One region of the Mesorhizobium sp. WSM3866 genome, then DNA from elsewhere that is predicted to be linked to it. Evidence: riboswitches for the same ligand, from Rfam matches in the RefSeq annotation. Region 1 holds a riboswitch; each other region holds the start of a gene.

What was found. Region 1 has a riboswitch for cobalamin ahead of metE (5-methyltetrahydropteroyltriglutamate--homocysteine S-methyltransferase). Riboswitches for the same ligand answer to the same signal wherever they lie in the genome.
Region 2: linked by a shared signal. The riboswitch ahead of CK222_RS28205 (HoxN/HupN/NixA family nickel/cobalt transporter) and the one ahead of metE (5-methyltetrahydropteroyltriglutamate--homocysteine S-methyltransferase) in region 1 are both predicted to bind cobalamin.
Region 3: linked by a shared signal. The riboswitch ahead of CK222_RS23245 (DUF1636 family protein) and the one ahead of metE (5-methyltetrahydropteroyltriglutamate--homocysteine S-methyltransferase) in region 1 are both predicted to bind cobalamin.
Region 4: linked by a shared signal. The riboswitch ahead of bluB (5,6-dimethylbenzimidazole synthase) and the one ahead of metE (5-methyltetrahydropteroyltriglutamate--homocysteine S-methyltransferase) in region 1 are both predicted to bind cobalamin.

The regions. Positions count from the first base shown of each region.
Region 1 covers NZ_NSGC01000014.1:129,280-137,183, forward strand. The annotation lists gene CK222_RS33090 (DsbA family protein) at 17-448, opposite strand; partial or broken gene CK222_RS33095 (IS110 family transposase) at 1,722-1,832, opposite strand; gene CK222_RS31930 (hypothetical protein) at 2,220-2,480, shown strand; gene CK222_RS26210 (prolyl oligopeptidase family serine peptidase) at 2,922-5,051, shown strand; cobalamin riboswitch at 5,490-5,689, shown strand; gene metE (5-methyltetrahydropteroyltriglutamate--homocysteine S-methyltransferase) at 5,778-7,904, shown strand, end outside.
Region 2 covers NZ_NSGC01000019.1:40,301-48,204, reverse strand. The annotation lists gene CK222_RS28225 (ABC transporter ATP-binding protein/permease) at 1-1,942, shown strand, start outside; gene CK222_RS28220 (nucleoside hydrolase) at 2,082-3,056, shown strand; gene CK222_RS32565 (hypothetical protein) at 3,087-3,230, opposite strand; gene CK222_RS28215 (hypothetical protein) at 3,762-4,487, shown strand; gene CK222_RS28210 (DOPA 4,5-dioxygenase family protein) at 4,729-5,136, shown strand; cobalamin riboswitch at 5,217-5,408, shown strand; gene CK222_RS28205 (HoxN/HupN/NixA family nickel/cobalt transporter) at 5,498-6,565, shown strand; gene CK222_RS28200 (HWE histidine kinase domain-containing protein) at 7,100-7,904, opposite strand, start outside.
Region 3 covers NZ_NSGC01000010.1:255,520-263,423, reverse strand. The annotation lists gene cobG (precorrin-3B synthase) at 1-258, opposite strand, end outside; gene cobN (cobaltochelatase subunit CobN) at 255-3,851, opposite strand; gene cobW (cobalamin biosynthesis protein CobW) at 3,869-4,906, opposite strand; gene CK222_RS23245 (DUF1636 family protein) at 4,908-5,336, opposite strand; cobalamin riboswitch at 5,375-5,575, opposite strand; gene CK222_RS23240 (winged helix-turn-helix domain-containing protein) at 5,605-6,804, opposite strand; gene CK222_RS23235 (NADH-quinone oxidoreductase subunit A) at 7,139-7,504, shown strand; gene CK222_RS23230 (NADH-quinone oxidoreductase subunit B) at 7,495-7,904, shown strand, end outside.
Region 4 covers NZ_NSGC01000003.1:517,517-525,420, reverse strand. The annotation lists gene CK222_RS10575 (MFS transporter) at 1-315, opposite strand, end outside; gene CK222_RS10570 (TetR/AcrR family transcriptional regulator) at 437-1,027, shown strand; gene CK222_RS10565 (hypothetical protein) at 1,172-2,152, shown strand; gene CK222_RS10560 (D-amino-acid transaminase) at 2,396-3,250, opposite strand; gene CK222_RS10555 (aminotransferase class V-fold PLP-dependent enzyme) at 3,562-4,623, opposite strand; gene bluB (5,6-dimethylbenzimidazole synthase) at 4,971-5,702, opposite strand; cobalamin riboswitch at 5,745-5,923, opposite strand; gene CK222_RS10545 (histone deacetylase family protein) at 6,038-6,964, shown strand; gene CK222_RS10540 (exodeoxyribonuclease VII small subunit) at 6,968-7,219, shown strand; gene CK222_RS10535 (DUF2277 domain-containing protein) at 7,411-7,677, shown strand; gene CK222_RS10530 (pirin family protein) at 7,686-7,904, shown strand, end outside.

The sequences.
Region 1 (7,904 bases):
CCGGCCGCCGGCGCTGTCAAAATGCCGAAGTTGGTGATGCGGCACGACGGTTAATTTCCCGCTCTTTGGCGATTAAGCGTTCCAGCTTGTGAATGTTGGGCACCCCTGGCATCACTTCGAGGCCGAGAACAACCCCAGGCGTGCCGTCGATGTACAGCTCCTTGGCGACCGCGCGATTGCGCTCGAGGAGGTTTTCGAGGGCGGGGTCTTTCATGTCCCGCTTGAGCTGTTCAACATCAAGGCCGACCTGTCTTGCGATAGTCAAAATGTCGAATTCGCTGAGCTGCCCGCTAGTAGCCATCAGGGCGTGATGGAACGCGTCATATTTTCCCTGTTTGATGGAGGCGAGCGCCGCCAGTGCGGCAAATTTGGAACCCGGTTTCTCGCCCGGATAATGTTTGTAGACCACCTTCAGCTTGGGATCATCCTTGAGGGCTTGCTGGATTATACGGTCTTCCGCCCGGCACTGCGGGCACTTGCTGGATTATACGGTCTTCCGCCCGGCACTGCGGGCAGTTGTAGTCCAAAAACACAATGAGAGGGACGTCGCCATTCGGGTTGCCAGCAGTTGGCGCAGCGGTGTCGTCCAAGAGTGCGTCGCGCCGCTCTGGAATGAGCTTCCGCCAATCCACGGCGGGCCGGCGATGGTTTTCGAGCTGGCGGACGTAGTGTATGGCAACTGGACCATATCGTGTCGCTAGCCCGGAAAAAAGGAGTGCTAGGGCTGAAAAGGTGATAGCGCCAGCTTTTGGATTAAGCATGGGATGGCTCCAAGTAAACGGTGAACGGCAGGGTAGCAACAGCCGGCTTCTGACACCCTTAGGTGACAGCAGCCTGAAAGCCTCAGGACATTTGCGTCACTCCGGTTCAGCGTAGCGCCACGTTCAGAAAGGATCCTGCCCTCGAACTGGGAGCTCGGGAGCCCCTGATGATTCTCGGATTGGGTCCATTTTGATTTTCTACGCCGTCTGTGGCACTCCGGATGGGCGCGGCAGATCGAGAGAAATTTAAAATGTCATGTGAACTCCTGGGCTAAAGACTGCGCGACGGGCCATGTCGCGACACGTGTCATGGTATGCAATTGCCATGCCACCAAGTGGGTTGTGAGCAGCAACCACAAATCCAAGGAGTCGTCCGCCTGGTGGGCTCGAACTTAAGCCCCAGGATGTCTGTATCTGAACACAGATTGTCATGAATCGAACTCGGACAAATGCTGTGACCAGCTTTGCACGGTTGACGCCAGAGTCCTCGGTTGAGCATTGCGCATCTAAGAGCGGATTGAGGCAACAGGCGATCGCCGGCCGGTCGAGTTGCGCAGCCGTGTGTTGCAGTTAGCGTTGCGGCATAGGGGCCGCAGGTGTGATCCGGGCGCCGAATGCTAGGGTGCCGTTGGCGGCATCCAGCGACCCATCTAGCGATCACTGATCGCGTGATCGAGGTCCTACTAAGTTCAATCGCTCGTCCCGCTGCGGCCGTTCAAGACTTCGCAGATTCGGTTCTGCATCGGCTTGCCTGGAGCGACACGGAGCTGGCCTCCTGCCGTCCAGGCGAGCTTGGCGTTCGAGTGAACCCGGTGCCGTGCTCCGACGGAAATCAGATCGCGTCTGCCCCCGACTTGGCAATGTCCAGACGGGTGAACGAAGAAGCCTCGATCCTTCTCTTGAAGCTGCTGCTTTGTCCCTAGGCCGCACAGGCGCATTGCCACTCTTTCGAGACGCGCACGCTTCGACCATCTCCTGGAGCGAGATGTGATGTTGCAAGACGTCAAACCGCTGCTCCTGCAAGTAGCGCAAGTGGCGCATGGTCCAGCTCTTCGTGCGCGGATATGGGCGTTCAATTGATCTGGCGGCTTAAATGACAGGCGGCCGGTTCCAGCCGCGGCGGACAAAATGTGAGGTTCACTACAAGCCGACGTCTGGGCACTGTCGAGTTTTGCAAAGCAAACGGACCTTAATGGACGCTGAGATGCTGGCACGGCCTTTGCAAGTTGGGGGGCGGCAACTGGAGCGATGGTGTCGCGTCTGTTGCCGGACAACAGAGGCAAAGCTTCCGAAGGTTTGAGCTAGAAGTAACTCAAAGCACAAATGCGTTCTATTTGCCGGAACGCTTCAAGAAAATGAGCGCGTAAGCAGATACGTCATTGGTGACGTTGGCATATTTATTGAACAATCTTGCCGCCTGTTGCGATACAGACAACATAAGAAAGCGAAGAGAAAACGATGAGTGCCGAAGGTAAAAAGAAACGCGGTGTATCAGGTGTGTCAAATGCGCGGAATATTGCATTCCGCTATGGTGGCAACCCTTCAAATTACAGCTTGGCGATAGGGCACACGACTCATCCGCGTCTTGGCGGTTCGCTGTTCCTTAACGCTATGATCCTTGGGCAAATGCTGCCAGGATTTAACCCAAGTGAACGTATGTTGAAGGCTGCGGACGCTTGTATTGAGGAATGCCCCGTTCTTGGTGCGCCTTTCCAGTGAAAGAAGCGGAGAAATCGCAGTGACGTGGCAGATAGTGAGCCGATTGTAAGCGGGCTGTGCCGCCCTTCTTATTAGGCATCTTCTCGTACTCCCAGGAATGGAAATACTGATTGGCGTCGATAACAACAAGAACGATCCGGCATCGAGATAAGCCGCCTTGCGCCGGAATTTGGCCCGCTGATTACCGGTACGCTCATTGTCGCGTTCGCGACGATGTCTGACATCGGACACAGCGCCGCCAGAGCGATCCATTGTTTAACAAGGATTTCCCAGTTGGCACGACGGTTGCGGTCCTATGCGCAAAAAGCACTGCGACGCCGCACCAACTGGGAAGAACTTCATCCATGTCACGCTTTTCGAACGTACGGGCGTCACCGCAAAAATTGAGCCTTCTCGAGCAGACGAGAGCCATTGCGCTTTCATTCCTCAGGTCTTTCGGACATGACTGAATTCGATTTCCGCCCAACACTGAATGCGCCCGACGATGACCCCCATCTTTGGCTTGAGGATGTGGATGGCCAACGGGCACTTTCGTGGACCGCCAACCAGTCGGCGAAAACCTTGAAGGACTTCGCGGGAACGCAGTTCGAGCGCGACCGGGCGGCGCTTACGGCGATTTTCGATCGTCCCGGCCGGATTCCCCTGGTCACGCGCTGCGGTCCGTACCTCTACAATTTTTGGCAAGATGCTGGCAATCCGCGAGGACTGTGGCGCCGAACCACCCTTGCCCTCTACGTGAACGCGGACGCCCAATGGGAGCTACTGCTCGATCTGGATGCGCTCGCGGCTAGCGACGGAGAGGACTGGGTCTGGAGTGGTGCGTTGATCGAGCCGGAGAGACGGGAAAGAGCCGTTCTGCGCCTGTCGCGCGGCGGCAGCGATGCGGTCGTGCATCGCGAATTCGACCTGAGCTCTCTCAGCTTTGTCGCCGACGGTTTCAATCTCCCAGAGGCCAAGGGCGACATTGATTGGCTCGACCCCAACACTCTTGTGCTATGCAGTGCGCTTGGCGATGGCATGGCAACGCGCTGCGGCTACCCACGCACCGTGCGACTGTGGAAGCGTGGCGCGGATCCGCTCACCGCGCCGGTAATCTTCGAGACCGGTTCCGAAACCCTCGGTGTGAATGGCCATCTGGACCGTACCGCCGAGGGCGAGCGCTTGTGGTTCATTGAGCAATTGGCCTGGCTCGCGAAGAAAGTCCACATTGGTGATAGAAGCGGGCCGAAGACAGAGATCGATCTTCCGAAGGACGCCAGGTGGGCTAACTTCGGCGATTGGCTGGCGGTAAAGCCGCGCAAACCATGGACGGTCGCCGGGACGACCTATAGCGCCGACGCACTAATCGGCATTTCGCTTTCCTCTTTCCTTGCTGGAGAGCGTCATTTTAGTACCCTGTTTGAACCAGCCGAGAGGCGCTGTCTGCAGTCATTCTTCTGGAATGACGGGAAGCTCATTATCCACTACCTGGCGAACCTCGCTCCGAGATTCGAGGTGTTCACCCCAGGCCCGCAGGAATGGACACGCCGAGCCCTGGACGCCTTGCCGTCGCAAGGGACTGTTCACCTCTGGTCACTCGATGCGGCAGATCACGAGACCAATGGGGAGGTCCTGGTTTGCGTTCAGGATCCGATCACGCCGCCGCAGCTTTTGCTGTTCGATCTCAAGGCCGCGCCGCCTCTCAGCGCTTCAGCAATTCTGAAGCGCAGCCCGGAGAATTTCGACGCATCCGCACTGGTGATCACACGCCACGAGGCAGTCTCGATCGATGGTGAGATGATCCCCTATACGCAGGTCGGTCCACCAAACGGGAACGGAGATGCCCCAGTTCACCTTACCGCCTATGGCGGGTTCGGCATATCGCTCCTGCCCTCCTACAACTCCACCCTCGGCAAGCTGTGGCTCGAGCGCGGCGGCACGTGTGTGGTGGCCAACATCCGCGGCGGCGGCGAGTTCGGCACCTGCTGGCACGAAGCCGGGCGCAGGGAGGGCAAGCGTCTCGCCCATGACGATTTCGCCGCCGTTGCCGCCGATCTCGTGCGAAGGGGCATCACGCTGCCGAGGCGGATTGCCGCCCAGGGCGGCTCAAATGGCGGCCTGCTGATCGCCAACATGCTTACCCGCTATCCTGAGCGTTTCGGCGCGCTGTTCTGCACGGTTCCGCTTGTCGACATGCGCCGTTACACCAAGCTTCTGGCAGGCGCGAGTTGGATCGACGAATATGGCGATCCCGACAAGGCTGACGATTGGGCTTTCCTGAGTGAAATCTCGGCCTATCACGCCGCGTCGTCGGGACAGCCCTATCCGCCTATCCTGCTCGCCACCATGAGACGCGACGACCGCGTCCACCCGGGCCATGCGCGCAAGATGGCGGCAAAGCTGCAGGCCCTTGGCTATCCCGCTTACTTCTACGAGCCCAGCGCGGGCGGGCACGGCTACGGCAAGGACAATCGGGAGCGAGCCGCATTCATCAGCCTCGGTATCGGTTTTCTTCGCAGCGCGATCGGGTGGCATGCCGATGGCTTTCATAAAGGACCCGGAGCTCGACAAGGGCGAACTTCCGATGAGTGAGTACAGGTCGAGGACTGGGACAAGGTACAAACCGTGCGAGTACAGTTTGCACAATGCGCGCTAGCGCCTTGTCGATCTCAATCAATCGACGGAGCACTTCACACCACAGACTACAATTCTGAAGAGCAAGGAGAAATATCATGGCAACAAAGCGAATGAACGTGTCGCGGGGAGTAGCAGCGGCCGTCGTCCTGGTGCTGCTGGCACAGCAGGCTGTCGCGTTTCCAAAATCCCCCTGCGCGTCTTACCCTCCCCCTCCACCTCCCCCTTATTGCTCGCGCCCGTCTACGACACCGATCTGCGAGCCAAGCTTTGGGCAGTTCCGCCTGCCCGGCTCGGGGGCATATTCGGACGAAAGAGACCGACCAGCGCAAGGCGCTTTTCGCATAATCACATAAACATCTCGTTATATGGTATTGACAAGCAGCGAAGCTGCTGTGATTGTGCGCATGTCATGGTTCTCCGCGCGGCACTGCCGTAGCGGAGCTAAGAGGGAAGCCGTGCGATGCCGGCGCTGCCCCCGCAACTGTTAGCGGCGAGCCAAGCCCATTGATGTCACTGAGGCGAACGGCCTCGGGAAGACGGGCACAGGCTTTGACCCGCGAGCCAGGAGACCTGCCACGACGAACAACGTCCACGGGCGGGGTGTCCGGTGGTCGCGGTAGCTCGGCTTCGTGCCGCCTAACCCGCGTTCCTTGTCCCCCGCCCCAACCATCGGGGTATGGCATGACTGTCTCTCAACGAATTGCTGTAGCAACGCTCGGCGTGCCGCGTATCGGTCGACGGCGGGAACTGAAATTCGCGCTTGAAAACTACTGGTCCGGAAATTCTCCCGCTGCCGACCTGCTCGCGACGGCGAAGACGCTGCGTGCCGCTAGCTGGAGGGAGCAGCACGATCGCGGCGTGTCGAAAATCCCGTCCACCGATTTCTCACTTTATGACCATGTGCTCGACACAGTCGCCATGGTCGGCGCCGTGCCGGCACGATACGCCTGGACTGGCGGCGAGGTCCCACTCGATATCTATTTCGCCATGGCGCGCGGCAATCAAGGTCAGGCCGCGGATTGTGGACATGCCGGTGACGAGCATGCGGCCAGTGGGCACGGCCTTGCCGCGATGGAAATGACCAAGTGGTTCGACACCAATTATCATTACATAGTGCCGGAACTCACGGACGATCAGAGCTTTGCCCTCTCGTCGGTGAAACCGGTCGATCATTTCCTCGAGGCCAAGGCGCTCGGCATCCACACTCGCCCGGTCCTGCTTGGACCGGTTACCTTTCTCAAGTTGGCGAAGTCATCTGAGAAAGGTTTCAACCCTATCGCGCTCCTGCCACGGCTGCTGCCTGTCTACGAGGAGCTCCTGCAGAGGCTAAAGCTCGCGGGAGCCGATTGGGTGCAGATCGATGAGCCGGCGCTCGTGCTCGATCTGATTCCCAACGAACGGGATGCGCTCCAATTCGCCTATTCCCGGCTGTCGAAAGCAGCACCCGAGTTGAAGATCATGGTCGCTACCTATTTCGGATCGCTGGGAGACAATCTCGAGACCGCAATTTCTCTGCCCGTGGCGGGACTGCACGTGGATCTCGTGCGCGCTCCAGAGCAGTTGGAGGCCGTGGGCCGCGCGCAGAAGGAACTTGTGCTCTCGCTCGGGCTGATCGACGGACGCAACGTCTGGCGCGCGAACCTGCCTGCCATACTTGACCGTATCAAGTCGATCGTCGCGGGTTGGCCACTGGAGCGGGTGGAGATTGCCCCGTCCTGCTCGATGCTGCATGTGCCGATCGACCTGGACATGGAGACGGCACTCGATGCGGATGTAAGGTCGTGGCTCGCCTTCGCAACGCAAAAGACCGACGAGCTGGTCGTGCTCGCCCGTGCCCTGGCCGAAGGCCGGGACGCAGTTGCCGCCGAACTGGAGGCGTCGGCTGAGGCTGCCGCCGTTCGCGCGACATCCGCGAAGGTGCATGATCCCCTGGTCGAAGGCCGGATCGCCAGCATCAAGGTCGGCATGACGCGTCGGAAGAGCGCATTTCCCGTCCGCTCCAAGCTTCAGGCCGACGCATTTGGTTTGCCCTCCTTCCCCACCACGACGATCGGCTCCTTCCCGCAAACAGCCGAGATTCGCAAGGCGCGGGCAGCTCATGCCAAAGGCCAGCTGAGTTACATCGACTATGAAGCGTTCCTGAAGAAAGAGATAAGAGCCGCCGTTCGCTGGCAAGAAGAGATTGGACTCGACGTGCTGGTCCACGGCGAATTCGAGCGCAACGATATGGTGCAATATTTCGCCGAGCAGCTCTGCGGCTTCGCCTTCACGCAACACGGGTGGGTGCAGAGCTATGGCTCGCGCTTTGTGCGACCCCCGATCATCATTGGAGATGTGTCGCGACAAAATCCGATGACACTGGATTGGTGGCGATATGCCCAGTCGCTAACGCTGAAGCCGGTGAAGGGCATGCTTACCGGCCCGGTGACGATCCTCAACTGGTCCTTCGTCCGAGACGACCTTCCGCGCTCAGCCGTCTGCCGCCAGGTCGCGCTCGCCATTCGCGATGAAGTGAGCGACCTTGAAAAGGCCGGCGCCAAGATGATCCAGATCGACGAAGCCGCACTGCGGGAGGGCTTGCCGCTGCGCGCGGCCGACTGGGAGGCCTATCTCGACTGGGCCGTCGAATGCTTCCGGCTGGCTTCGACGGCCGTCAGCGATGCGACCCAGATCCACACCCATATGTGCTACTCCGAGTTCGGCGACATCGTGGACGCGATTGCCGCAATGGATGCCGATGTGATCTCCATTGAAACCTCGCGCTCGCAGATGGAACTGCTCGATACGCTTCGAACCTTCAAGTATCCG
Region 2 (7,904 bases), on a different contig from region 1:
ACCGAAGCAATCGCCCGAGCACGAGGAGCCGGCGGAAGCCACGCCGGAGGCCGTCGGCGAACCGGCGCCGCCGCCGCCGGAATCCGTCGAGCCCGGTCCGAAGCTGACGCCCGAGGAGGCCGAGCAGGCGCGCAGGAAGTACCTGTTTAGGCGGTTCTGGATCAGCGGGCGCGGCTACTGGGGCCGGAATGGCGACAAGCTCGCATGGCCGTTTACGATTGGGCTGCTGGTGCTGATCTGCGTCAATGTCGGCTTCCAGTATGGCATCAATGTCTGGAACCGCGCCTTCTTCGACGCCATCGAGCAGCGCAATGTCCACACCGTCTATATGCTGAGCGCCGTCTTCGTGCCGCTGGTTGCCGGAAGCGCCAGCCTCGTCGTCGTTCAGGTCTACCTGCGTATGACGATCCAGCGCCGCTGGCGCTCCTGGCTCACCACATCTGTCATCGCGCGCTGGCTGGCCAGCGGCCGCTACTATCAGCTCAACCTCGTCGCCGGCGACCACTCGAACCCCGAAGCCCGTCTCACCGAAGATCTGCGCATCGCCACCGAGTCCCCCGTCGATTTCATCTCCGGCGTTCTCAACGCCTTCCTGGCGGCCTCGACCTTCATCGTCGTGCTGTGGACCATCGGCGGCGCGCTCACCTTGCCGCTCGGCCGCGAGAGCATCACCATCCCCGGCTTCCTCGTCGTCACCGCGGTCATCTATGCCGCCATCACCTCGACCTCGATGGTGGTCATCGGCCGCCATTTCGTGCAGCTTTCGGAGCGCAAGAACCAGGCGGAAGCCGAATTCCGCTACACGCTGACACGCGTGCGCGAGAACGGCGAGAGCATCGCGCTTCTCGGCGGCGAGGCGGAGGAGCGCAGCGGCATCGACAGGAATTTCGGCCATGTGCTGAGGCAATGGGCGCTGCTGACCGGACAGCACATGCGCACCGCGATTGTCTCGCAAGGGTCGATGCTGTTCGCGCCGGTGGTGCCGGTGCTGCTCTGCGCGCCGAAATTCCTCGAAGGCTCGATGTCGCTCGGCCAGGTCATGCAGGCGGCCTCCGCCTTTGCCATCGTGCAAGGCGCGTTCGGCTGGCTGGTCGACAATTATCCGCGCCTGGCCGATTGGAACGCCTCGGCGCGCCGCGTCGCTTCGCTGATGATGTCGCTCGACGGGCTGGAGCGCGCCGAAGAGAGCGAGTCCTTTGGGCGCATCCGGCGCGGCGAGACGCAAAACGGCGCCATGCTCAGCCTGGACGATCTCTCCGTCACCCTCAACGACGGCACCGGCGTGGTCAAGGAGACGAAGGTCGAGATCAACCCGGGCGAGCGGGTGCTGGTCGCCGGCGAATCCGGCACCGGCAAGTCGACGCTGGTGCGGGCCGTCGCGGGCCTGTGGCCCTGGGGCGGCGGCAGCGTCAATTTCCATGCCGGCAAGCGGCTGTTCATGTTGCCGCAACGCCCCTACATCCCGACCGGCACGCTGCGGCGCGCGGTCGCCTATCCGGCCGCCGCCGACAACTGGACGGTGGACGAGATCGACGCCGCCCTCGACAAGGTCGGCCTCGGCTACCTGCGGGACAGGATCGAGGAAGAGGCGCCGTGGGACCAGACACTCTCCGGCGGCGAAAAGCAGCGCCTCGCCTTCGCGCGCCTGCTGCTGCACGAGCCAGACATCGTCGTGCTGGACGAGGCGACCTCGGCGCTGGACGAGAAGAGCCAGGACAAGATGATGCAGACGGTGATCCAGGCATTGCCGAAGGTCACCGTCATCAGCGTCGCCCACCGCGCGGAGCTGGAAGCCTTCCATAGCCGCAAGATCACGCTGGAGCGCCGCGAGGGCGGCGCGAAACTGGTCAGCGATGTGGAGCTGGCGCCGCGCAAGGGCAAGCGCAACGTGTTCGCGCGGGCGCTGTGGGGGAGCGGGGCGAGACGAGGCCAGGCCCGCTGAGGCGGCATTAAGGCAAGGGCGGCAAGAGCGTCCCGAGATGGTGATCGGACCGCAGGGGTCGCACTTCCGCCAGGCGGCAACCTTGACGTCACCAGAGGCCCCGGTCTGTAATCGCCGCAGGCCAGGGAGAGGCGACCCCATGGAAAAGATTATCCTCGACTGCGATCCGGGGCACGACGATGCCATCGCCATCCTGCTTGCGGCCGGCAACCCGAACATCGACCTTCTCGGCATCACCACGGTTTCGGGCAACCACAATGTCGAGAACACCACGCGCAACGCGCTCTCCGTATGCACGGCCTACGGCATAAAGGTGCCGGTGGCGAAGGGCTCTCCCGGGCCGCTGATCATCGACCAGGTGCTGGCCGTCGAGATCCACGGCGAGACCGGGCTCGATGGCCCGGAGCTGCCGCCCGCCTCGTTCGAGCTCGACAAGCGCCATGCCGTCGACTTCATCATCGAGACGGTCATGGCGCATGAGCCGAAAACCGTCACGCTGGTGCCGGTCGGGCCCTACACCAACATCGCTCTAGCCGTGCGCAAGGAGCCGCGCATCGTCGAGCGGGTGAAGCGGGTCGTCGCGATGGGCGGAAGTTTCACGCGCGGCAACATCACGCCCGCGGCCGAGTTCAACGTCTATGCCGACCCGGAGGCCGCAGACGTGGTGTTCCGCGCCGCTTGGGACGTCACCATGGTGGGGCTCGACCTCACGCACCAGGCCTTGGCCACCCCCGACCTGCAGGACAGGGTGCGCGCTGTCGGCGGCCCGATCGCCAAATTCATTCTCGATATCTGGGAGTTCATCGCGACCACGCATGGCGGCCTGCTGCAGATAGCCCATCCCGCCGTCCATGACGCCTGCTGCGTGGCGGCGATGATCGATGCAGGCGTCTTCACCACCGAGAAGGCCGATATCCGCGTCGAGCTTGCCGGACGGTGGACCAGGGGCATGACGGTCTGCAATTTCGAGAAGCTGGGCGGCATGCGCCATTTCGGCGGCACGGCGAGCGAGCAGGTCGATTTCCGCCATACCGTGGCGATGAAGCTCGACCATGCGAAATTCTGCGACCTGATCGTCGATGCGCTCGAGCGCCTCACCAGTCAAAAGGCGTGAGGCGCTCCAGGGGCAAGGCCTAGCCGGCCCTCACAGCAGGAACGATTGCCTGTCGCGCAATGTGGCGCTGATGGCGGCGATGCCGGTCTCGATCTCGCGCTTGTTGGCCAGGATCGCATCGCCGGCCGCACCCTCGACCATCGATCGCAACAGGTCGGCCTGGCCGACCAGCACCGCGTCCTTGTCGGCCAGCGCGACGAGCGTTGCGGCTTCGAGCCGGTAGCGCGGGCGCCTTGCCGCCCTGGGCGACTCTCAAGCCTCCAGGCCCGCGCACGCCAGGAAGTGGGGGAGAATTGGCCCGGCGAAGGCGAGACGGCCATTTCGACGAGAGCCCGGCGTCGGCATCAGCAACCGGCGCTGGCACGGTGGTGTCCTTGTTCTGTTGCATTTTAGTTGAAACTAATTTGAAAGTTACCCGTTAGCAGCGCGTAGGCGAGCTCAAACTTGCTCTGCTGTCGACAGCTAAGTTGAAAGGAGAAGTCCTAAGCCTTTTTCAGTGCTTGGCGTTGCCGAGACCGCTTTTCTATCATTCGTCTTTCGAGCGGCCTCCAGCCGCGCCGGTCACCGCCGAGGCCGATGCCTGGCAAGGCGAGAAGTCGCCATCGCTCGGCACGCGTTCGCGCGACGAAGGCTTCGCAGACCGCTGTCGAGCGGAACGCTCGATGAGGAGCCACACAAGGTTGGCCTTGGAACAAAGGTCCGGCCATGAAAAAATACCTAGCAGCCGCGCTGGCGATCGCCATCCCGATCGGGCCTGCCTCGGCGCTTGACGTCGGCGTGGGCGGCAAGGTCGGCGGCATCGGCGTGGGCGCCGGATTGGGCGCCGGTTCGCAAGGCGTGTCGGCGGGCGTGGGCGCCAGTGCCGACGGTGTCGGCGGCGCAAACGTCGGCGCATCGACCGGCGGCGGATCGCTCGGCGTCAATGCCGGCGGCAATCTGGGCAGCACCAGCACAGGCGTGTCGACAAGCGTGGGCGCCGCCGCCGCGGGCGACGATCCTTCCGCCGTCAGCGGATCGGCTGCCTCTGCGCAGAACCCGGCCGCGGTGCCGACAGCCCCTGCTTTGGCCAAAAGCGCGACGCAGACCATTGTGCTGCCTCCAGTGCTGAGGCCCTCCAGATCCGCCGGCGGCGACCTCCGGCGGGTCACCAAAGGCTATCGCATCGCGCCGCTGTCACCTCCGAAGGCGATACCCGGCACGCCGGCCGCCGTAGTGCGCGCCTGTCGCGCCGCGATCGCGGCGGCCGCCAAGCCCCTCGGCGCCGTGCGTGTTTACACGGTCAGCGCCGGCCCCTTGCGTCAACGCCGAAGCGGGCTCAACGCGCCGATCGAGGTGCGCATAGACTATGACGGGCGAGGCGGCATCGAAGTGAGGCAGGCGAAAGTCGGCTGTCGCCTAAATGCGAAGGGCGCGGTCACCGCGGTGATTTAGAGGCAAAGGCACAACGGCCGTTGCCATCCTTCCTGCCGGTTGCAACCTCGGCGGTTGGCATTTCCCCGCCCCACAAGGTGGGGAAGAGGTGGCTCGGCGCAGCCGAGACGGAGCGGGGGAGCGCCATATCCGATAACCCTGCCGACCGCAGGCGCGGACCTCAGCCGGCTGCAGACAAGGCGCCCGCGCTTCGGCTAGAGTTCCGCCGGGCGCAAAAAAATCGTCGAAGGGGAGCATCGCGATGAACGAAGTCAGGCCGATCGCCGAGATCGCCAGCTATCACGCCCATATCTACTACGGCGGGGAGGCCGAGCGGCAGCATGCCGAATGGCTGCGCCAGCGCATCGCAGAGCGCTTCCGCGTGCGCCTGGGCAACTGGCGCGACGAGCCGGTCGGCCCGCACCAGCAAGCCATGTACCAGGTCTCCTTCGCCACCGAGATCTTTGCCACGCTGGTTCCCTGGCTGATGCTGAACCACGGCGGCCTGAGCATCCTCATCCATCCCAACACCACCAACCCCAAGCGCGACCACCTTATCGACCCGATCTGGATCGGCCGGGCACTGCCGGTGAAGGGCGACGTGCTTGGCGAGGAGGACGAGGCAGAGGAAGCGCTGGAGGTGAATACCGAGCCGACGCTGGGGGTGTGAGGGGGGCGCGGCGATCTCGTCACGATGGCGTGAGAGGCGGCTGGCCGTCGGAGTTGTTGATTGACTGGCCAACCGCGGTGTGGCGAATTCGCGCCGATGGTTCCCTTCGGGGATCAAAAGGGAACGCGGTGCGGAGAAATCCAAAGCCGTGGCTGCCCCCGCAACTGTAAGCGGCATGCCGGTTTCACGATGCCACTGGCTGCATGGGCCGGGAAGGCGAAAGCGGCGGCAATCCGCGAGCCAGGAGACCTGCCATCATGGACGTCAAAGCAGAACATCGGACGGGGTGATCCGGTGTGCGCGCCTGGCCGGACGGCGGGGCGAGTTCCCTGCGATGACAGGCAACGTCAAAGGCAGAACCATGCTGATCCAACTATCGAAAATGCTGAACAAAAGCGCGCCGGACCTGAAGGCCAGGCTGATTACAATCTACAGCGCACTCGCCATTCTCAACGTCGGGGCGTGGCTGTGGGCTTTCGTCGCCTTCCACGACAAGCCGACATTGCTTGGCGTCGCTCTCGTCATTTATGGCCTGGGCTTGCGCCACGCCGTCGACGCCGACCACATAGCGGCCATCGACAACGTCACGCGCAAGCTGATGCAGAACGGCAAACGGCCGGTCTCCGTCGGCTTCTTTTTCGCACTCGGCCATTCGACGATCGTCGTCATCGTCGCTGCGGCTATCGCGGCAGCAACGTCCCTGCTCGGCCGCTTCCAGAGCTTTCAGGAGATTGGCGGCACGATCAGTACCGGCGTTTCCGCACTCTTCCTGCTCGCCATCGCGGCGATGAACATCGTCATCTTCTTCTCGATCTACAGAAGCTATCGGCGGGTGCGGGCCGGTGGGGCGTTTGTCGAGGAGGATCTGGACCTGCTGCTCAACAATCGCGGCTTCCTGGCCCGCGTCTTCCGCCCGATGTTCCGGCTGGTGTCGCGCAGCTGGCACATGTTCCCACTTGGTTTCCTCTTCGGCCTTGGCTTCGACACCGCGACCGAAGTCGCCATGTTCGGCGTGTCCGCGGCACAAGCGGCCAAGGGCGTGCCGTTCGAGGCCATTCTGGTCTTCCCGGTGCTTTTCGCGGCCGGTATGTCACTGGTCGACACGACCGATGGTGTGATGATGCTCGGCGCCTATGAGTGGGCCTTCGTCAAGCCGATCCGCAAACTGTACTACAACATGACGATCACCCTGGTGTCGGTCCTTGTCGCAGTACTGATCGGCGGCATCGAGGCGCTCGGCCTGATCGGTGACAAGCTCGGTCTGTCGGGCGGCTTCTGGAACGGCGTCGGCACGCTCAACGACAATTTCAACAATCTGGGCTTCGCCATTATGGGCATCTTCATCGCCGCCTGGGCGATCTCCTATGTCGTCTACAAGGCCAAGGGGCTAGACGATGTGGAGATCGGATCCGCAGCAAAGAATTCATAAGCCGCCGGCGGCGGCTGGCTGCAGCAGGCCAGCCGCATCTCTCTGCCATCAGACGCCGGCGGGCTGCCAGCCTGCCGCCTTGAATGCCTCGGCATCGGGAAGCCGATGACGGCAAAGGTCGATCGCCGCCCCGTCAGCGGTGCTCGGCTTGACATTCTTGTTCCCATTTTGTTCACTGTTGGCAGACAGCGACAGGAGATCGCCGGCCCGTGCGCACGCGCTTCAAAGGCATGCTGAGGAGCCGTAGCCCAAGCCTTTGGAAGTGTGACGGAATTCTGCGCTTGGATAAGCCAGGGGTTAAGGCCTGGGATAAGCCCCATAATCCATAAGCCAGAATCCAGAGTCCAAATATCCAGAGTCCAGAACAGAAAAGCTGGCGCTTTTCTGTTCTAAAAAAGCGGGGAAGGGGAAAGCAAAAATGGGAGCAGCGCAAGCCATTCGGCGTACGGCGCTACGGCGAGGGCTCGGCGGCGCCAGCGAGCTTCCGACGTGGCGGCGAGCCGCCCTGTTCGGTCTCCCAGGATGCAACCGGCCTCACGTCAGCCCGGCGATCTGCTCATCGCCGTCCAGCTCCGCCCCGCCGGCGACGACCACGTTGGCGAGCGGCGCCGAGAGCGTCCAGCGAACGAGGCCGGGCAGCCGTTCCATGGAGGCGCTGCCGGAGAGGCTGGTGGGGACGACGCGCTGGAGAACGACGCTGCCGAAGCCTTTATGCGGGTTGGCATCGGCGGCCGCGGGAGGTTCGGAAAAATGTTCCTCCCAGACCAGCTCGAAATCGCTGCCTTCGGGGGCCGGTGCTACCCGCCAGTCCATCCGCACGGTTCCGGCGTCGCCGGCTAGGGCGCCGTATTTCGTCGCGTTGGTGCCCAGCTCATGCAGCGCCATGCCGATGTTCTGCACCGCGTTCAGCCGCAACGTCACGTCCGGCCCGCAAGGCGAGATTCGCTCTTCGTGTGCGAACGGCCGCAGATGTTCGCGCACAAGGTCGGCCATGCCTGCGCCGCGCCAGTCGTTGAGCACCAAGAGGTCGTGCGAGCGCGACAGCGCCATGATGCGTTCGCGGATCTGGTGTTCGAATGCGCGCGGGTCGGTCGCGCGCTTGCTCGTCTCGCGGATCATCGAAAGGATCACGGCGTACTGGTTTTTGACGCGGTGGTTCACCTCGCGCATCAGAAGCTGGATCTGCTGTTCGCTCGCCCGTTTTTCGGTGATGTCGGCCGCCATGCCGAACCATTCCAGGATGCTGCCGGTGTCATCGACGATGGGGATTGCCCGTGAGGTGGTCCAGCCGGCGGACCCGTCGGCGCGCCGCACCCTGTGCTCGAGCTCGAACACGCCG
Region 3 (7,904 bases), on a different contig from region 1:
CACGGCGATGCCCAGCGCATCCACTTCCGCCGCCAGCAGCCCAGCGCTGTCTGCTGTCAGGCCCCGGATCTGCAGGCTACCGCGAGCGGTCACTTCCATGATGCCGTTGCCGTGGCGCAAGGCGGATTCGCAAAGACCGATCAGCGACTTGGGTGCAAGCCCTCCAGCAACCGGATTGAGCCGCACCAGCAGGCCATCGCCGGTCTGCATCGGCGCGCTCAACGCAGGGCAGGCGCCGCGGCGCGAGAAGGCGTTCATGCCGCCACCCCGCTTGCCTGCGCCTCGGCGATCAAGGCCGTGAGATCGTCGTCGATGGAATTCCTGAGCGGATGCCAGAGACCGCGCCGTCGCGCAGCCAGGAATCGCTCAGCAATGACCTTCGCGGCGGCGGGATTTTCGCGCAGCAAGAAGGCTCGGACTTCCGCATCACCGATATAGGCGTCGTGCACCGCCTCGATCAGCGCGCCCGATATGGCATGCGTGGTCTCGGCGAAGCCGACCAGGCGGTCGACCGTCTCGGCGAATTCCGAGGCGCCGCGGGGGCCGTGGCGCATCTGCCCGGCAATGAAGCGCGGATTGACGGCGCGGGCCCGCACCACGCGCGACACCGCTTCGCCGACCGATCGCGGCCTCGGCTTCTTAGGGTCAGTCGTGTCGAGCACGATGACATCGGCATTCCTGCCAAGCGCGGCAAGTGCGGCCGAAAACCCGCCAATGAAGGCGACATCGGCCGAACCTTCGAGGATGTCGCGGCCCGGGTCGTCGCCGGTGTGGACAAGCAGGTCCGCGTCGGCGATGCGGCCCTCGAAGACGCCGGGCGCGGAGATGGCCTCACCGTCGGCGCCGCCATAGGCATGCGAGGTTGCTTCGAGATAGGCGCGGCCGATCTCTTCGCGCGCGCTCCATTCGCCGCGCGACAGCAATTCCTCGATCCCGGCGCCGTAAGTGCCGGGCGAGGTGCCGAAAATGCGCGGACCAATTTTGCCTTGGGCACGGGCCGCGGCGGCAAGCGGATTTTCCGAATCGTCCTCGTCGCGACCGGCGACGGCGCTGGCGGCGGCGCCGATCAGCGCGATCTGGGTCGGGAACATATCGCGAAACAGGCCGGAGATGCGCCAGGTGACGTCGACGCGCGGGCGGCCGAGGGCGGCCGGCGGCATCACCTCGATGCCGGTGACGCGGCCCGTTGCGGCATCCCATTGCGGCCGGCAGCCCATCAGCGCCAGGCCTTGCGCGATCTCCTCGCCGCCGGTGCGCAACGAGGCGGAGCCCCAGAGGTCGATGACCAACGAGCGCGGCCAGTCGCCATGGCTCTGCATGTAGCTGCGCACGACTTCTTCCGCCGCCGCCTGCCCGAGATCATAGGCCGTCGACGTCGGCATGGTGCGCGGATCGGAGGTGAAAAGGTTGCGGCCGGTGGGCAGGACATCGGAACGACCGCGCGCCGGCGCGCCTGCCGGTCCGGCCTTGATGTGACGCCCGTCGAGCGCAGCGAGCAGGGCGTCTTTTTCGGTCTCGGCGCTTTGGCGGCGCAGTGGATCGGCCTCTTCTTCCGGCGCGCGGCCATAGACATGCAGCCCGTCCTTGACGGCAAAATCCTTGAGGTCGCACAGCCACGCGTCGATGCGGCGCAGCGCCTCGTCCGGCACGTCGGTTCCGGCAACTCCGGCTTCGGCAGCCAGCCCGGATTTCTCCGCTGTCTCGACGATGAGCCTGGCCAGACGGTCGCGGCGGCGGCGGTCGAGCCCGTCGGCTTGTGCGTATTCGTCGACCAGCCGCTCAAGCCTCTGTTGCGCCTCGTCGAGCCCGGCGCCGGTCAGCGGCGGCGGCAGGTGACCGAGCGTGACGGCCGAGATGCGGCGCTTGGCCTGCGCCGCCTCGCCGGGATTGGAGACGATGAAGGGATAGACAACCGGCAGCGAGCCGGTGACGATCTCGGGAAAGCAGGTGTCGGAGAGCGCGACCGTCTTGCCCGGCAGCCATTCCAGCGTGCCATGCGCGCCGACATGGACGATGGCGTGGACGCCGAGCGACTTTTGCAGCCACAGGCCGAAGGCGATCAGCTCGTGGCGCGGGGGAAGGGTCGGGTCGTGGTAGTCAGCGCGGCGGTCTGCGGAGCGGCCACGGTCGGGGGCCAGCGCCACGGTGACGTTGCCGAAGGTGGCGGCGCGGAAGGGGAAGCTTGCGGAAGGAGGCGCTTGAACACCCCCCTCTGTCCTGCCGGACATCTCCCCCTCAAGGGGGGAGATTGGCAGTTTCGCTGACGGCGCTTCTCCTCCAGCGTTGATGATTGGCGAAAGCATCGATGCAGGCGCAATCTCCCCCCTAGAGGGGGCGATGTCCGGCAGGACAGAGGGGGGCGCATTGACGTGAGCTTTGTCGTTGGCTCTCCCCCACGCTGCCTCAACCGTGTCGCGTGCACCTTCGGGAAGCGCTGCAGAAAAGGCGAGATATTCCTGTAAGGTGAGACCAAGTCCACCCACCTCCAACACATCCAGCAGCCCGCGTGGCGATTGTGGAATCCCATCAACCGCATAGCCCTGTTCCTTGAGGTCGTGCAGCATGGCGAGCACACTCGACGGAACGTCGAGGCCGACGGCATAGCCTGTACGTCCGGGCGCGCTTGGATAATCCGGAATCAGGATCGCCAGCTTGCGTTCCGCCCGCTGCGTCCGTTGAAGGCGGAGGAATGCGGCGATGCGGGCGGCGACCTGGGCGACGCGATCCGTTTCCGGTCGGTTGGCGAAGGCGCGGAAGGCCAGCGCCGGATCGGTGTCAATCTCGCCCTTGAAGGAGATCGCGCCGGCGAGGATACGGCCATCGAGCTCGGGCAGCACGACATGCATGGCAAGGTCGGCGGGCGCCAGGCCGCGCTGGTTTTTCTCCCAGACTTCGCGCCGCGTCGTGGCGACGATGACCTGGAACACGGGCACGCGGGCACGGTCGAAGAGCGTTTCGGCACCCGGCTCGGCACCGGAGGCGAAGGCGGTTGCAGTGACGATGGCGGACGGGTTCAGCGAGGCGATGGCGGTTTCGACGAAAGCCAGCGATACCGGGTCCTTGAGGCTCGAAACAAAGATCGGCATTGGCGTCATGCCCTGCGAGCGAAGGGCATCTGCGAGTGCATCGATTGGCGCGACGTCCGCGGCAAGCAGCATCGAGCGGTAGAAGAGGATGGGGATGACGGGGGCACCGACGCTGTCGATGTTGAGCTCCGCCACACCCCCCTCTCTCCTGCCGGACAGAGGGAGGTGTGACGGATCGCCGACGTTCAAGAAGACTGATTTCGCGACAACTCCGATTCCTGGTTGATAGTACCCCGCCTTCGGCACGCTCACCGGCTCGGCCACGGCCGTATCCGACCCGGCGAGCCTTGCCAGTCTTTGCACCAGCGCGCTCATGTTCGCCGGGCCGCCTTCGCGGAAATAGCCGAGCAGGGCGTCGAGTTCGGCGCGCGGCAGGGTCGAGGCTTCGATCAGCCGCTGGTCCTCGTCATGGCTTTCGCCCGGCAGCAGCGCCAGCTTGATGCCGCGCTCGCGTGCGACCGCGGCGAGCTGGTCGGAGCCATAGCGCCACCAGTCATAACCGCCCAGGATGCGGACGAGGACCACCTTGGCGTGACGGGCAACGCTGTCGATCCAGAGGTCCACCGACATCGGATGGCGGAGATCGCGAAGTGCTGCCAGCCGCATCGACGGCAGCCGCGCGGCGTCGGCCTTCCACGCAGCGGCGAGGCCGGCGAGATCGCTGTCGGTGAAGGACAGGGCCACGACATCCGCAGGCGTCTGCCTGAGGTCGATCGGCTCGGCGAGATCGTCGAGCGAGGCGGATGTCGTGGTGAGGATGTGCATCGCGGTTCGGTCTTGCCTCAGCCGGCGAGGATACGCTCGATCGCCGGGCGGTTCAGCCCCTTGAGGCCGATGACGACGAGCCGCGATCGGCGGTCGTCGTCCGGCGTCCAGGCGCGGTCGTAATAGTGGTTGACGCGCGGGCCGACGGCCTGGAGCAGCAGCCGCATCGGCTTGCCGCCCACCTCGACAAAGCCTTTGACGCGCAGAACGTTTTCCTGCTCGGCGGCGAGAGCGACGCGCTTTGCCAGCTCATCCGGACTGGCGATGGACGGGATATCGAGGACGAAGGAGTCGAAATCGTCATGCTCATGGTCGAGCTCGTCATCGTGATGCGTCTTGCGGTTCTCGATGTCGTCCTCGACCGCGAGGCCAAGACCGAGCAGCACGGAGGGGTCGACCTTGCCCTGCGCGGTCGGCACGACCTTGACGGCGCGCGCCACGTGCTCGCCGATAACGGCATTGGCGCGGACTGAGCCCGCCGCGTCCATCAGATCGCTCTTCGACAGGATGATGAGGTCGGCGCAGGCGATCTGGTCCTCGAACACCTCTTCGACCGGATCGTCGTGGTCGAGGGAATCGTCGGCGGCGCGCTGCGCCTGCAGGGCGTCCATGTCGGAGGCGACGCGGCCGTCGGCCAGCGCCGGACCGTCGACCACGGCGATGACGCCATCGACGGTGACGCGGCTCTTCACCGTCGGCCAGTGGAAGGCCTGGACGAGCGGCTTCGGCAAAGCGAGGCCGGAGGTTTCGATCAGGATGTGGTCGACTTTCGGCGTGCGCGACAGGATCTGGTCGAGCGCCGGCACGAAATCGTCGGCGACGGTGCAACAGATGCAACCATTGGCGAGCTCGACGATATTTTCCTCCGGGCAGGTGTCGATGCCGCAGCCTTTCAGGATCTCGCCGTCGATGCCGACATCGCCGAATTCGTTGACGATGATCGCCAGCCGCTTGCCCTTGGCGTTTTCGAGCAGGTTGCGGATCAGCGTGGTCTTGCCGGCGCCGAGAAAGCCGGTCACGACAGTGCAGGGAACACGGGAGAGGGATGCGGTCATGTCAGTCCTTCAGCAGGTAGAGGGGCGGGATGCGGGCAACCAGGCCGCGCTTGAGGGAATCGGGCCGGCCTCGCCAGGGGATGAGGCCGTCGGTCGAGGTGGCAAAGAGCTTTGCGCCGATGACGAGGTCGGCGCCGCTGGTCGTTTCCAGGTCACCGAAGACATAGCTCCAGCAGCCGTCGCGCAGCAGCGCCGCGCTCAGGCGGCGTTTGCAATTGCCGAGACACTCGACGGTGCGGATGCGGATTTTCTCGTCCGGCGCGGCGCGACGCGCGTCTTCGGCAAGGAGGGCGCCGGCGCGCGGATGCGCGTCCGAACCGGTCTCATCGCGGCAGGAGGAGCAGACGATGACGGTCACTTCCGATAGCGCGTCGCGGGGTTCGGACGAAATGTCCGCGGTATTAGCCGGAAAACTGACGTTGCGATCCAAAACCAGGCTCCTTGCCCGGAAAACCCGCCGAGCGATCGGATTCTCATGTCTCAGACGGCAGGTCTCCTGGCTCGCGGGTCGTCGCCTTACGCCGCCTTCCCGGGAAACATCCCAGTGGTTTTCGGCTGAGGCTCGTCGCTCACAGTTGCGGGGACAGCCGCGGATTTGGGTTTTCCCGCACCGCATTCCCTCTTGGCTCCTCCCCTTGCCGGGAGGAGACCGTCTGCGACGGATTTAGGCTTAGAGGTGCTGGCATGTCAACGCGCGGCTACGACACCGAAATGTCGGCCAACGCCGGCCCAAGGTCGCCGGCCGGCGTCACCTCGATGGTTTCCAAGCCGAGCCATGCCTGCATCTGTTTCAACTCATCGAAGAGCTGTGCGGCCGTTTCGGCGGGAGCGCCGGCTTCGGCAAAAGCCGCATGGACGCGCAGCACGCCGGCCGGCCGGTCAGCTCTCAAATCGACCCGGGCAACGATCCGGTCGCCGAGCAGGAAAGGCAGCACGTAGTAGCCGTACTGGCGCTTCTCGGCCGGCGTGTAGATCTCGATGCGGTAGCGGAAGCCGAAGAGTTTTTCCGTCCGGGTGCGTTCGAATACCACCGGATCGAAGGGCGCGAGCAGGGCGCGGGCCTCGATCCGGCGCGGAAAGCGGGCGTCCTTGTGGAGATAGGCGGGCTTGTCCCAGCCTTCGACCTTCACCGGCAGCAGTTCGCCCATCTCGACCAGTTCCTCGATTCTGGCTCTCGTATCGCCAGGCGCCAGGCGGAAATAGTCACGCAGATCGCCATAGGTTGCGATGCCATGGGCGCGGGCGGAAATGCGCAGCAATTGGCGATGCGCGTCCTCGACCGAGGGCACCGGCAGGTCGAGGATGGCCTGCGGCAGAACCCGCTCAGGCAGGTCGTAATAGCGCTCGAATCCTCGCCGGTAGGCGGTGGTGATGCGCCCGGCCCAGAACAGCCATTCGAAAGCGTGCTTGGCCTCGCTCCAGCCCCACCATCCGCCATTGCCCTTGTGGCCTTCGATGTCGGAGGCGGCGATCGGCCCGCGTTCCGCGACTTGCCCGTAGATCTCCTCGATCATCGCCTTGCGCTCGCGGCCCCATTTGGCGAGGCCGAGGTACATTTCCTCGCCTTGCTCGGCGCGCTGCATGCGCCAGCGCATCAACGGATAGGTCTCGACGGGCAGGAAGGAAGCCTCATGGGCCCAGTATTCGAAGACGGTTCGCTTGCGGGTGACGGCCGCGTTGTCGAGCAGCGCAAGCGGGTAGGGGCCGAGGCGCGAATAGAGCGGCATATAGTGGGCGCGCACCACGGCGCTGACGGAATCGATCTGCAGCAGGCCAGTTCGGGAAAGCACGCGGGCGAGATGGCGACGATCGGGCGTGCCGGCAGGCCGCGCATCGCTAAAACCCTGCGCGCCGAGCGCAATGCGCCTTGCTGCGGCGAGCGAGATCTTTTCTTTCATCCAGCTACCTTGCCCTGATCCTTTGCCGGGGTTTCCAGTCGGTGATTCCGGCCATGCTAGCAGGCAAATGGCGGGAGATATGTCAGGATAGAAAAGTGGAGTAAAACATGAAGGAAATCAAACAGGAGCGGATCGGACCAGTTTCTTCCGATATGGCGTCCAGGGCCGGATTTTGAAGAAGGTTTGACTTGCGTCGCCGAAACCGCTGCGCTAACCCTCGCCGCGTCGCAGCATAGGCCACCTAAAACGGTTCAGCGGGTTAAACTGTCACGCTTCCGCCTTAGAGTCCGTTGCTGTAATCAAAGTGAACTGGCCGCCGAAGGAAAGTCGCCGCATGAGCGCACTCCTAAGTTCGTATCTGCCCATCGTGCTCTTCATCGCAGTGGCGATGGTCGTCGGCCTGGCGCTGATCGTTGCGCCGTTCCTGGTTGCCTACCGCAATCCCGATCCGGAAAAGCTTTCCGCCTATGAATGCGGGTTCAACTCATTCGACGACGCCCGCATGAAGTTCGACATCCGCTTCTACCTGGTGTCGATCCTGTTCATCATCTTCGATCTCGAGGTCGCCTTCCTGTTCCCGTGGGCGGTGTCCTTCTCCAAGCTCGGCATGCTCGGCTTCTGGTCGATGATGGTGTTCCTGGCGGTGCTGACCATCGGCTTTGCCTATGAATGGAAAAAAGGAGCGCTGGAATGGGATTGAACGACAGTTCAGGCACCCTCGTCGCGCCGAAGCCCAAGGGCATCATCGATCCCAACACCGGCAGGCCGGTGGGGGAGGACGATCCCTTCTTCCTCGAGATCAATAATGAGCTGGCCGACAAGGGCTTCCTTGTCACCTCGACCGAGGCGCTGATCACCTGGGCGCGCAGCGGCTCGCTGATGTTCATGACCTTCGGTCTCGCCTGCTGCGCGGTCGAGATGATCCACACCTCGATGCCGCGCTATGACTCAGAGAGGTTCGGCGTCGCGCCGCGCGCGTCTCCGCGCCAGTCCGATATCATGATCGTCGCGGGCACACTGACCAACAAGATGGCGCCGGCGCTGCGCAAGGTCTACGACCAGATGCCGGAGCCGCGCTACGTCATCTCGATGGGTTCGTG
Region 4 (7,904 bases), on a different contig from region 1:
CCACACCGGCCAGTGCTGGTTGGCCGCGACGATCAAGGTCGCGAAGGCAAGCGCCGAGACAAGTGTCGTCGGCACGGCAATCCGGCTCTGGCCGAGGCGGTCGACCAGCCGCGAGACCTGCGGCGACAGGAAGGCGTTGACCAAAGCGTATGTGGCCGAGACGGCGCCGGCCAGCCAGTACTCGCCATGCGTTTGTGACAGCATCGCCACAATGCCGATCGGCGCCATGGCGATCGGCAGCCGGGCGATGAAGGCTGCCGCGGCGAAGCTCTTCGTGCCAGGAGCCCGAAAGATTTCCGAATATGGGTTTCGCATGGTCCCGTTCCTCGACAAGGGAAGGCGCCGCAATTACATACGCAGCGTATGAATGTCAGATAGTTCATACGTCGCGTATGTCAATTAGCATACGACGCGTATGTGAATAAGACCAGGAGCCATGCACAAACCCCGCAAGGAGATGATCGCCGAGACGCGCGCCAAGCTGATCGCGGCCGCGCGCCATGCCTTCGGCACGATCGGCTATGCCGAGGCCTCGATGGACGATTTCACCGCTTCGGCGGGTCTGACGCGCGGCGCGCTCTATCATCATTTCGGCGACAAGAAGGGGCTCCTGCAGGCGGTGATCGCCGAGATCGACGCCGAGATGGCGGCGCGGGTGAACGAGGTGGCCTCGCGGGCGCCTACTCGCTGGCAGCATTTCGTCGACGAATGCACCACCTATATCGAGATGGCGCTTGAGCCGGAAATCCAGCGCATCATGTTCAGGGACGGCCCGGCCGTGCTCGGCGATCCGGCTCAGTGGCCCAACGCCAGCGCCTGCACGGCTTCAATGGCCGATCACCTGTCAAAGCTGCAGGAGGAGGGCGTCGTCGTTCCCGATCTCGATCCCGAGACCGCAGCGCGGCTCATCAACGGCGCCAGTAGCCAGGCCTCGCAGCGCATCGCCAATGCCAAGGATCCGGAAGCGACGTCGAAGAAGGTTGTGGCGGCGTTCAAGCAGCTGCTGGAAGGCCTTAAAACCAAATAGCATCCGGTCGCGGCGTTCCGGGCAATCACTCGGGTCCGCGCTGCCTCAGACAATTGTCCCCCGCTCAAAATCCCTCCGACATTGACTTTGGCAGGAGCGAGCGCATCCTCTCCCGCCAATTCTCTGAGGCGGAGGGTCGGGGCCATGTGGGATTTCAGCATCGGCCGGTCGGTGTCCATCATGATGCGGACGTGGCCGTTCATCGTCTTTCGCATCATCGTCTATTTCGGCATCACGGTGGCCTACATAACAGCGACCGGCACCGGCGCCAGCGTCGGTTACGGCGTCGGCCACATCTCGACCGATCCGGACGGACCGATGTCCTTTGCCTTGTGGGGTGGGGTCGTCGGCTTCGGCGTGGTCTCGATCGCCGTCTACTGGATCCGCGAATACATTCTCTATGTGCTCAAGGCCGGCCATATCGCCGTCATGGTCCATCTGATCGACGGGCAGGACGTTCCCGACGGCCATGGCCAGATCGCCTACGCGCGCGAAGTGGTGACGAAGCGCTTCGCCGAGGCCAACATCCTTTTCGTCGTCGACCAGCTGGTGAAAGGCGCCATCCGCGCCATCACAGGGCTGATCGGCGGCATTGCTGCGTTCCTACCCATTCCAGGCTTGAGCGGTCTGGTGAGCTTCATCAACACCGTCATCCGCCTGTCGCTGACCTATGTCGACGAGATCATCCTCGGCTACAACATCCGCATCAATTCCAACTCGCCTTTCGAGACCGCCAGGCAAGGCGTCGTGCTCTACGCGCAGAACGGCAAGTTGATGGTCAAGAACGCCGTCTGGCTGGCGGTGATCATGTGGGGTGTTTCCTTCGTCATCTTCCTTTTGATGCTGGCGCCCGCCGCCGCGATCCTCTGGGCCATGCCGGGCCAGCTTGCCGGCTGGGCTTTCGTGTTGGCCATCGTCTTCGCCTGGGCCTTCAAGGCGGCTTTCATCGAGCCCTTCGCCATCGCTTCGCTGATGCAGGTCTACTTCGCCACCATCGAGGGCCAGGTCCCCAATCCGGAATGGGACCGGCGCCTGGCCGAAGCCTCGTCCAAGTTCAGGGAGCTGCGCGACAAGGCGCTCAGCCCCTTCGGCGGCTCGCGCTGGGATTCGCCAAGGACCGCTTGACTAGAGTCAGAGCAGATGCCCCGCCATTGGAAGGATCGCCGCCAGCATCTGGCGCGAACGCTAGTCTAGCAGCGGCTTTGTCAAGCTACTTGGGCGCCGCGAGTGCTCGGGCGAGCTATTCACGTGCAGGGCTGGCGTCAGGAGTGCTTGAGTTAGCGCGGTCCATATGCGCCCTGAGTAACGCCACCGGCAGGTTGCGTATCGAGGTTTGACGCCGCAGAGAACACCCGTCGACGATCAACGCTAGATCGCCGATGCTCGGCTTCTATCGAGATAAATTTGTCGCAACCGCCGGGTGACTACGCCCGGCAGCCCGTTGCCGATCGGCGCACCATCCATCCTGACCACCGGGTTCACCAGCCCGGATGATGACGTTGAAAACGCCTCCGTCGCAAGTCTGGTCTCTACTACTGTGAATGGGCGCTCCTCCACCCGCAGATGAAGTTCACTTGCGCACTGCAGAACGACTGCCCGGGTAATCCCGTGCAGGATATCGCTCGAGAGATCCCGCGTGACGATCGTCCCATCCGAAGTCACGATATGGGCGTTGTTGGAAGAGCCTTCCGTGACGTAACCATCCCTCACTAGCCATGCGTCATCGGCGCCGCGTGATTTCGCCTGCATTTTGGCCATGGAGGGATACAGGAGTTGCACCGTTTTGATGTCGCAGCGCCGCCACCGGAGATCTTCCACGGTTATGACGTGCTGGCCGCGTATGGCGACCGGATTTTCGACAAGTGCCTTCTCTTGTGTGAAGAGCACCACGGTGTTCGGCGTATCCCGAGTAGGAAATATGAAATCGCGGTCGGCCGCGCCCCGGGTGATCTGCAAATAGACAAGTCCCTCGGATACATTGTTCCGTCCAATGAGCTCCCTGTGGATCTTCAAAAGATCTGCTTCGGTCAGGGAGAACGGCATATCGAGTTCACGGAGCGATCGCCGCAGGCGCGCCATGTGACTGGCAAAATCGACGAGCTTGCCATCAAGAACGAGCGTGACCTCATAGACTCCGTCGGCGAACAGGAAGCCCCGATCGAAGACCGAGATACGGGCCTCGCTTTCCGGTAGATAGGATCCACTCACGTAGACTTGGCGCATTGATCGACCTCAAAAATGCAGACCACGCTCACGGCCTTGAGCGAAACTATTGAACTCTTGTCAGGGTGCAGGCCTGGGCAGCTTTAAGCGCAAATAGCGGCGCTGCCATCCTGCACCCCTCGACTGCGAAAACGCTATTCGCCAGACAGCAGACGGCTAAGGTCGGGCACAGCCAGAGAAAATTCGTCGGTTCACTCCACAGCGCTTCGCAGCGCGGCGACAAAGGCATCAAGATCGCGCTTAAGCATGTAAATGTGTGGCGAAACCCGCAAACCCTCGACGTGCTCGACCTTGCGGTATTTCACGTGGACCTAGTGTTTCTCGCGAAGGTCGCGCTCGAGTTGCTGCATGTCGATGCTGTCGATCGAAAACAGACTTATCGCAGCGAGGCTGTCCGTGTCGGTCGGCGTATGGAGCCTGAAACCGGGAATGTCCTGGACGAGACCTACCCAATATCGGGTGAGTTCGCGCAGTCGCGCATGCATCCGTTCCGCGCCGATCGCCTTGTGGAATTGAATTGCGGGCGCGATTCCTGCCTGGACAGCGGAATTGTAGGTGCCGAGATTCCAATGGTCGAACCTGTCTATGTGCACCGCGGGCTGGTCGAAAGGTGCAAGCAATGGCCAGGTGGTATCGATCCGGCGTTCGCTGACGACCAGCATCCCGTTGCCGATAGGAGCACCGAGCCACTTGTGCAGGCTGGTGACAAAAAAATCGCAATCGAGTTCGCGGAAGCTGACAGGCATCTGAGCAAAAGTCTGGGCACCGTCGACGACAGTCATGATGTCGCGCTCCCGCGCGATTTCGCAGAGCCGGTTCACCGGCAGGACACGCCCGTTCCAGTGGTACATGTGAGTCAGCTGCAGGACGCGGGTACGCGGGGTCATCGCCTGAACATAGGATTCGATGATGTCGTCGTCGCTGTCCATGAGGTCGAATGTGCAGTTTACAACCTCGATGCCCTCGCGCTGTTGCCGCTGCAGCCAGCCCGCACGAACGCTGGGGTAGTCCCAAGGCGAGATCAGCACTTGATCGCCCTTAGTCAGCGGTATTCCGAAGATCGCTGTCGAAAGACCCTCCGACGAATTCCGGTTCAGCGCGATCTCTCCGGGGCTGCAATCGATCAGTTCCGCCAGCTCGCGTTTGATATGAGGAAGTGCTGTGTCGAGCTTGCTCCACATATTGTAGTCGGGATTGCGACTGATGAAGCGGTAGGCGTCAACCGTCGCTTCCTCGACAACAGTCGGTGGGGGACTGACCGCGGCGTTGTTCAAGTTGAGGAGTGGTTCTTGCGGGGGGTATTTTGCGCGGATGCGCTCCCATTCCGCTTCGTCCTCATGTTCGGCGGACCGATCTATTGCAAAAAAATTCATGGGAACGCGCCGCGTCTCATCTATGGCCCGACAATAAGCGCCGTAGCCCAGCTCAATCTGCCTATTCACATGAGAAAACAGAATTTAATTGCGAACGCCGGTGAATTCGCGAGACGTTGAAGCCCGAGAACGACATCGCTTGGCACAGGGTTAGCCGTGAGGAAGCGAGTGCGGAGATCCGGCCCAATCACGCCAAGAAGAACCGTCACGTTGTCAAGCGATGCGCGAACAATCCCCGGTTTCTGAGAGCGGGCAACGACGGTCAGGCCTGCCAATGCGCCATTGCGCAAACGCGAAGCGCGATGGCGCGTTGCGGTTGGTGCGGGTCTATGGAACGCCGAGCGGTTCTAAGGCTTCAATCGTTCTCCGAGACGAGCGATCGCCGATTTGAGCGGCGCCTCGCCGGCGCCGCAAAAGGTCTCGCTCATCACCAGCTCGGGCAGCGGCAGGCGCTTGCCCCAGCCATGCGCTTCGAGGTCGGGCCTTGGCGCGAATTCCGAGACGCGGCCGACGCAGAGATAGGCGATCGGCGTGACGTGCTCGGGGATCGACAGCAGTCGCTTCAGCGCTTCGGGCTCGATGATGCTCACCCAGCCAACCCCGACGCCTTCCGCCCGCGCCGCGAGCCAGAAATTCTGCACCGCGCAGACGGTGCTGTAGAGGTCCATCTCCGGATTGTGCCAGCGCCCGAGCGGCGAGTTCTTAGAGCGCTGGCGGTCGCAGGTGATGCAGAGGTTGAGCGCGCTTTCGCAGATGCCCTCGAGCTTCAGCTTGCGGTAGAGCGCCCGCCGCTCCACCTCGATCGCCGGCAGTTCCTGTTCGCGCGCGGCGAGGAAAAGGTCGCGCACCTGCCGCCGCCTTGTGGCGTCCCGGATGATGATGAAGTTCCAGGGCTGCATGTAGCCGACCGACGGCGCGTGGTGTGCCGCGGTGAGCAGCCGCGCCAAAACGCCGTCGTCGAGATCGTCGGTAAGGAAATGGCTGCGCACGTCGCGCCGGGTGAACATGGCCCGGTAGACGGCGTCGCGCGCCAATTGGTCAAAGTCATCGCCGCCGGCGGCGGCTGTTCGTGCCTGCATCGCTTGTCCCCTTGCGATAAGCAGTCCTCCGCCTGACCATGCGGATGACCATGTCTGCCGGGCCGGTCTTCTGGCTCGGGATCGACCCGCATCCGGCGCCTTCCCGTCTGGGACAGTGGCGTTTGCCGGCGCGGTCCCCCTCACAGCGTTGGGCACGCCACGGATTTCAACCGTGTTCCCGATTCTCCCGCGTTGCGGGCACCAGGCAGCGACGCGACCTTATCGCGAAGCCGAGGCCGGGCCAATGCCGCCAGCGACACGATTGGGCGCGATTTCCCCAATCATTCGGCGCTGAAACATGGCTATCCGTGCGACAGGTGCCTAGATTAGGCGCCATGACCACTCGTCTTTACACTCATCCGGTATTCCTGGAACACCTCACGCCGCCCGGCCACCCCGAGCGGCCCGACCGTTTGCGCGCCATCGAGCGCGTGCTCGACGACGAGGCTTTTTCGGCCCTCGACCGCGTCGAGGCGCCGGAAGGCGACGAGGCGACTATCCTTTACGCGCATCCGGAGGATTTCGTCGGCCGTGTCCGCGCTGCGATTCCCGAGACGGGGATCGTCTCGATCGATGCCGACACCAGCGCCAGCCCGAAAAGCTGGCAGGCCGCGGTGACGGCGATCGGCGCGGCGAACGCCGCCGTCGACGATGTGTTCGAGGGCCGTGCCGCCAATGTCTTCGTTGCCGCGCGTCCGCCCGGCCATCACGCCGAAAAAGCGACCGCGATGGGCTTTTGCCTGTTCAACACCGCGGCGATCGCCGCCCGTTATGCGCAGGAGAAGCATCTGGCCGAGCGCGTCGCCATCGTCGATTGGGATGTGCATCACGGCAACGGCACGCAGGACATTTTCTGGGACGATCCGTCGGTGCTCTATTGCTCGACCCACCAGATGCCGCTTTATCCGGGCACCGGTGCCAAGAGCGAGACCGGCGCCGGCAACATCGTCAACGCGCCGCTTGCGCCGAGCACCGGCAGCGACACGTTCCGCGACGCCTTCCTGTCGCGCGTGCTGCCGTCGATCGACGCCTTCCAGCCGGATCTGATCATCATTTCCGCCGGTTTCGATGCGCACCATCGCGATCCGCTGGCCGCGATCAACCTGACCGAGGATGATTTCGACTGGGCGACCGGCCAGCTGATGGAGCGCGCCGGGCGCCACAGCGGCAACCGGCTCGTCAGCCTGCTGGAGGGCGGTTACGATCTGCAAGGATTGGCATTTTCGGTCGCCGCCCATGTCGGGCGGCTGATGAAGGGATGAATGATGGCTGATGAAGCTAACCAAGACGTCAAGGCGATGAGCTTCGAACAGGCGCTCGACGCGCTGGAGAAGATCGTCGATGATCTGGAGCGCGGCGACGTTCCGCTCGACCAGTCGATCAAGATCTACGAGCGCGGCGAGGCGCTGAAGGCTCATTGCGACCGCTTGCTCAAGGCCGCCGAGGACAAGGTCGAGAAGATCAGGCTCTCGCGCGACGGCAAGCCGGTTGGAACGGAGCCGCTCGACGCCGAGTGAGGTGTATTGATATTCAGGTGAGGCCGCCTGCAAACGCGGCTTTCTGCGGTTCCGGTGCTCACGTCCTTCAAGTACGCTCCGGTCCGGTTCTCGGAACCCGCCATTTTCGGCTCGGTCTGACCTGAATCTCAACACACCTCGGTGCACAATGTCAGACCGGTTCGGGCAGAAAGCAGGTAAGGAGTTAAAGCATGTGCCGAAGCATCAAGACCCTGTTCAACTTCGATCCGCCGGCGACCGACGACGAGGTCCATGACGCGGCGCTGCAGTTCGTTCGCAAGCTGAGCGGCGCGACCAAGCCGTCCAAGCGCAACGAGCATGCCTTCAACCACGCCGTCGAGGCGATCGCCGCCGCCGCGCGCGAGCTGCTTGACAGCCTCGAAACCACCCAGCATCCGCGCAACCGCGAGGAAGAGGCCGCCAAGGCGAAGGCCCGATCCGCGCTCCGCTTCGCCTGACGCCGGTCATGAGCTTCTTTCCGGGCAACGATCCTGAGGCCGGCGACGCCTTCGCCTGCGACCAGATCGAGTTGATGGTCATTCCGAACGCCAAGGACATTGGCGGCTTCGAGGTTCGCCGCGCCTTGCCGACGGCGAAGCGCAGGCTGGTCGGTCCGTTCATCTTCTTCGACCGCATGGGTCCGGCCATCCTGCGCGCCGGCCATGCGATCGACGTGCGCCCGCAT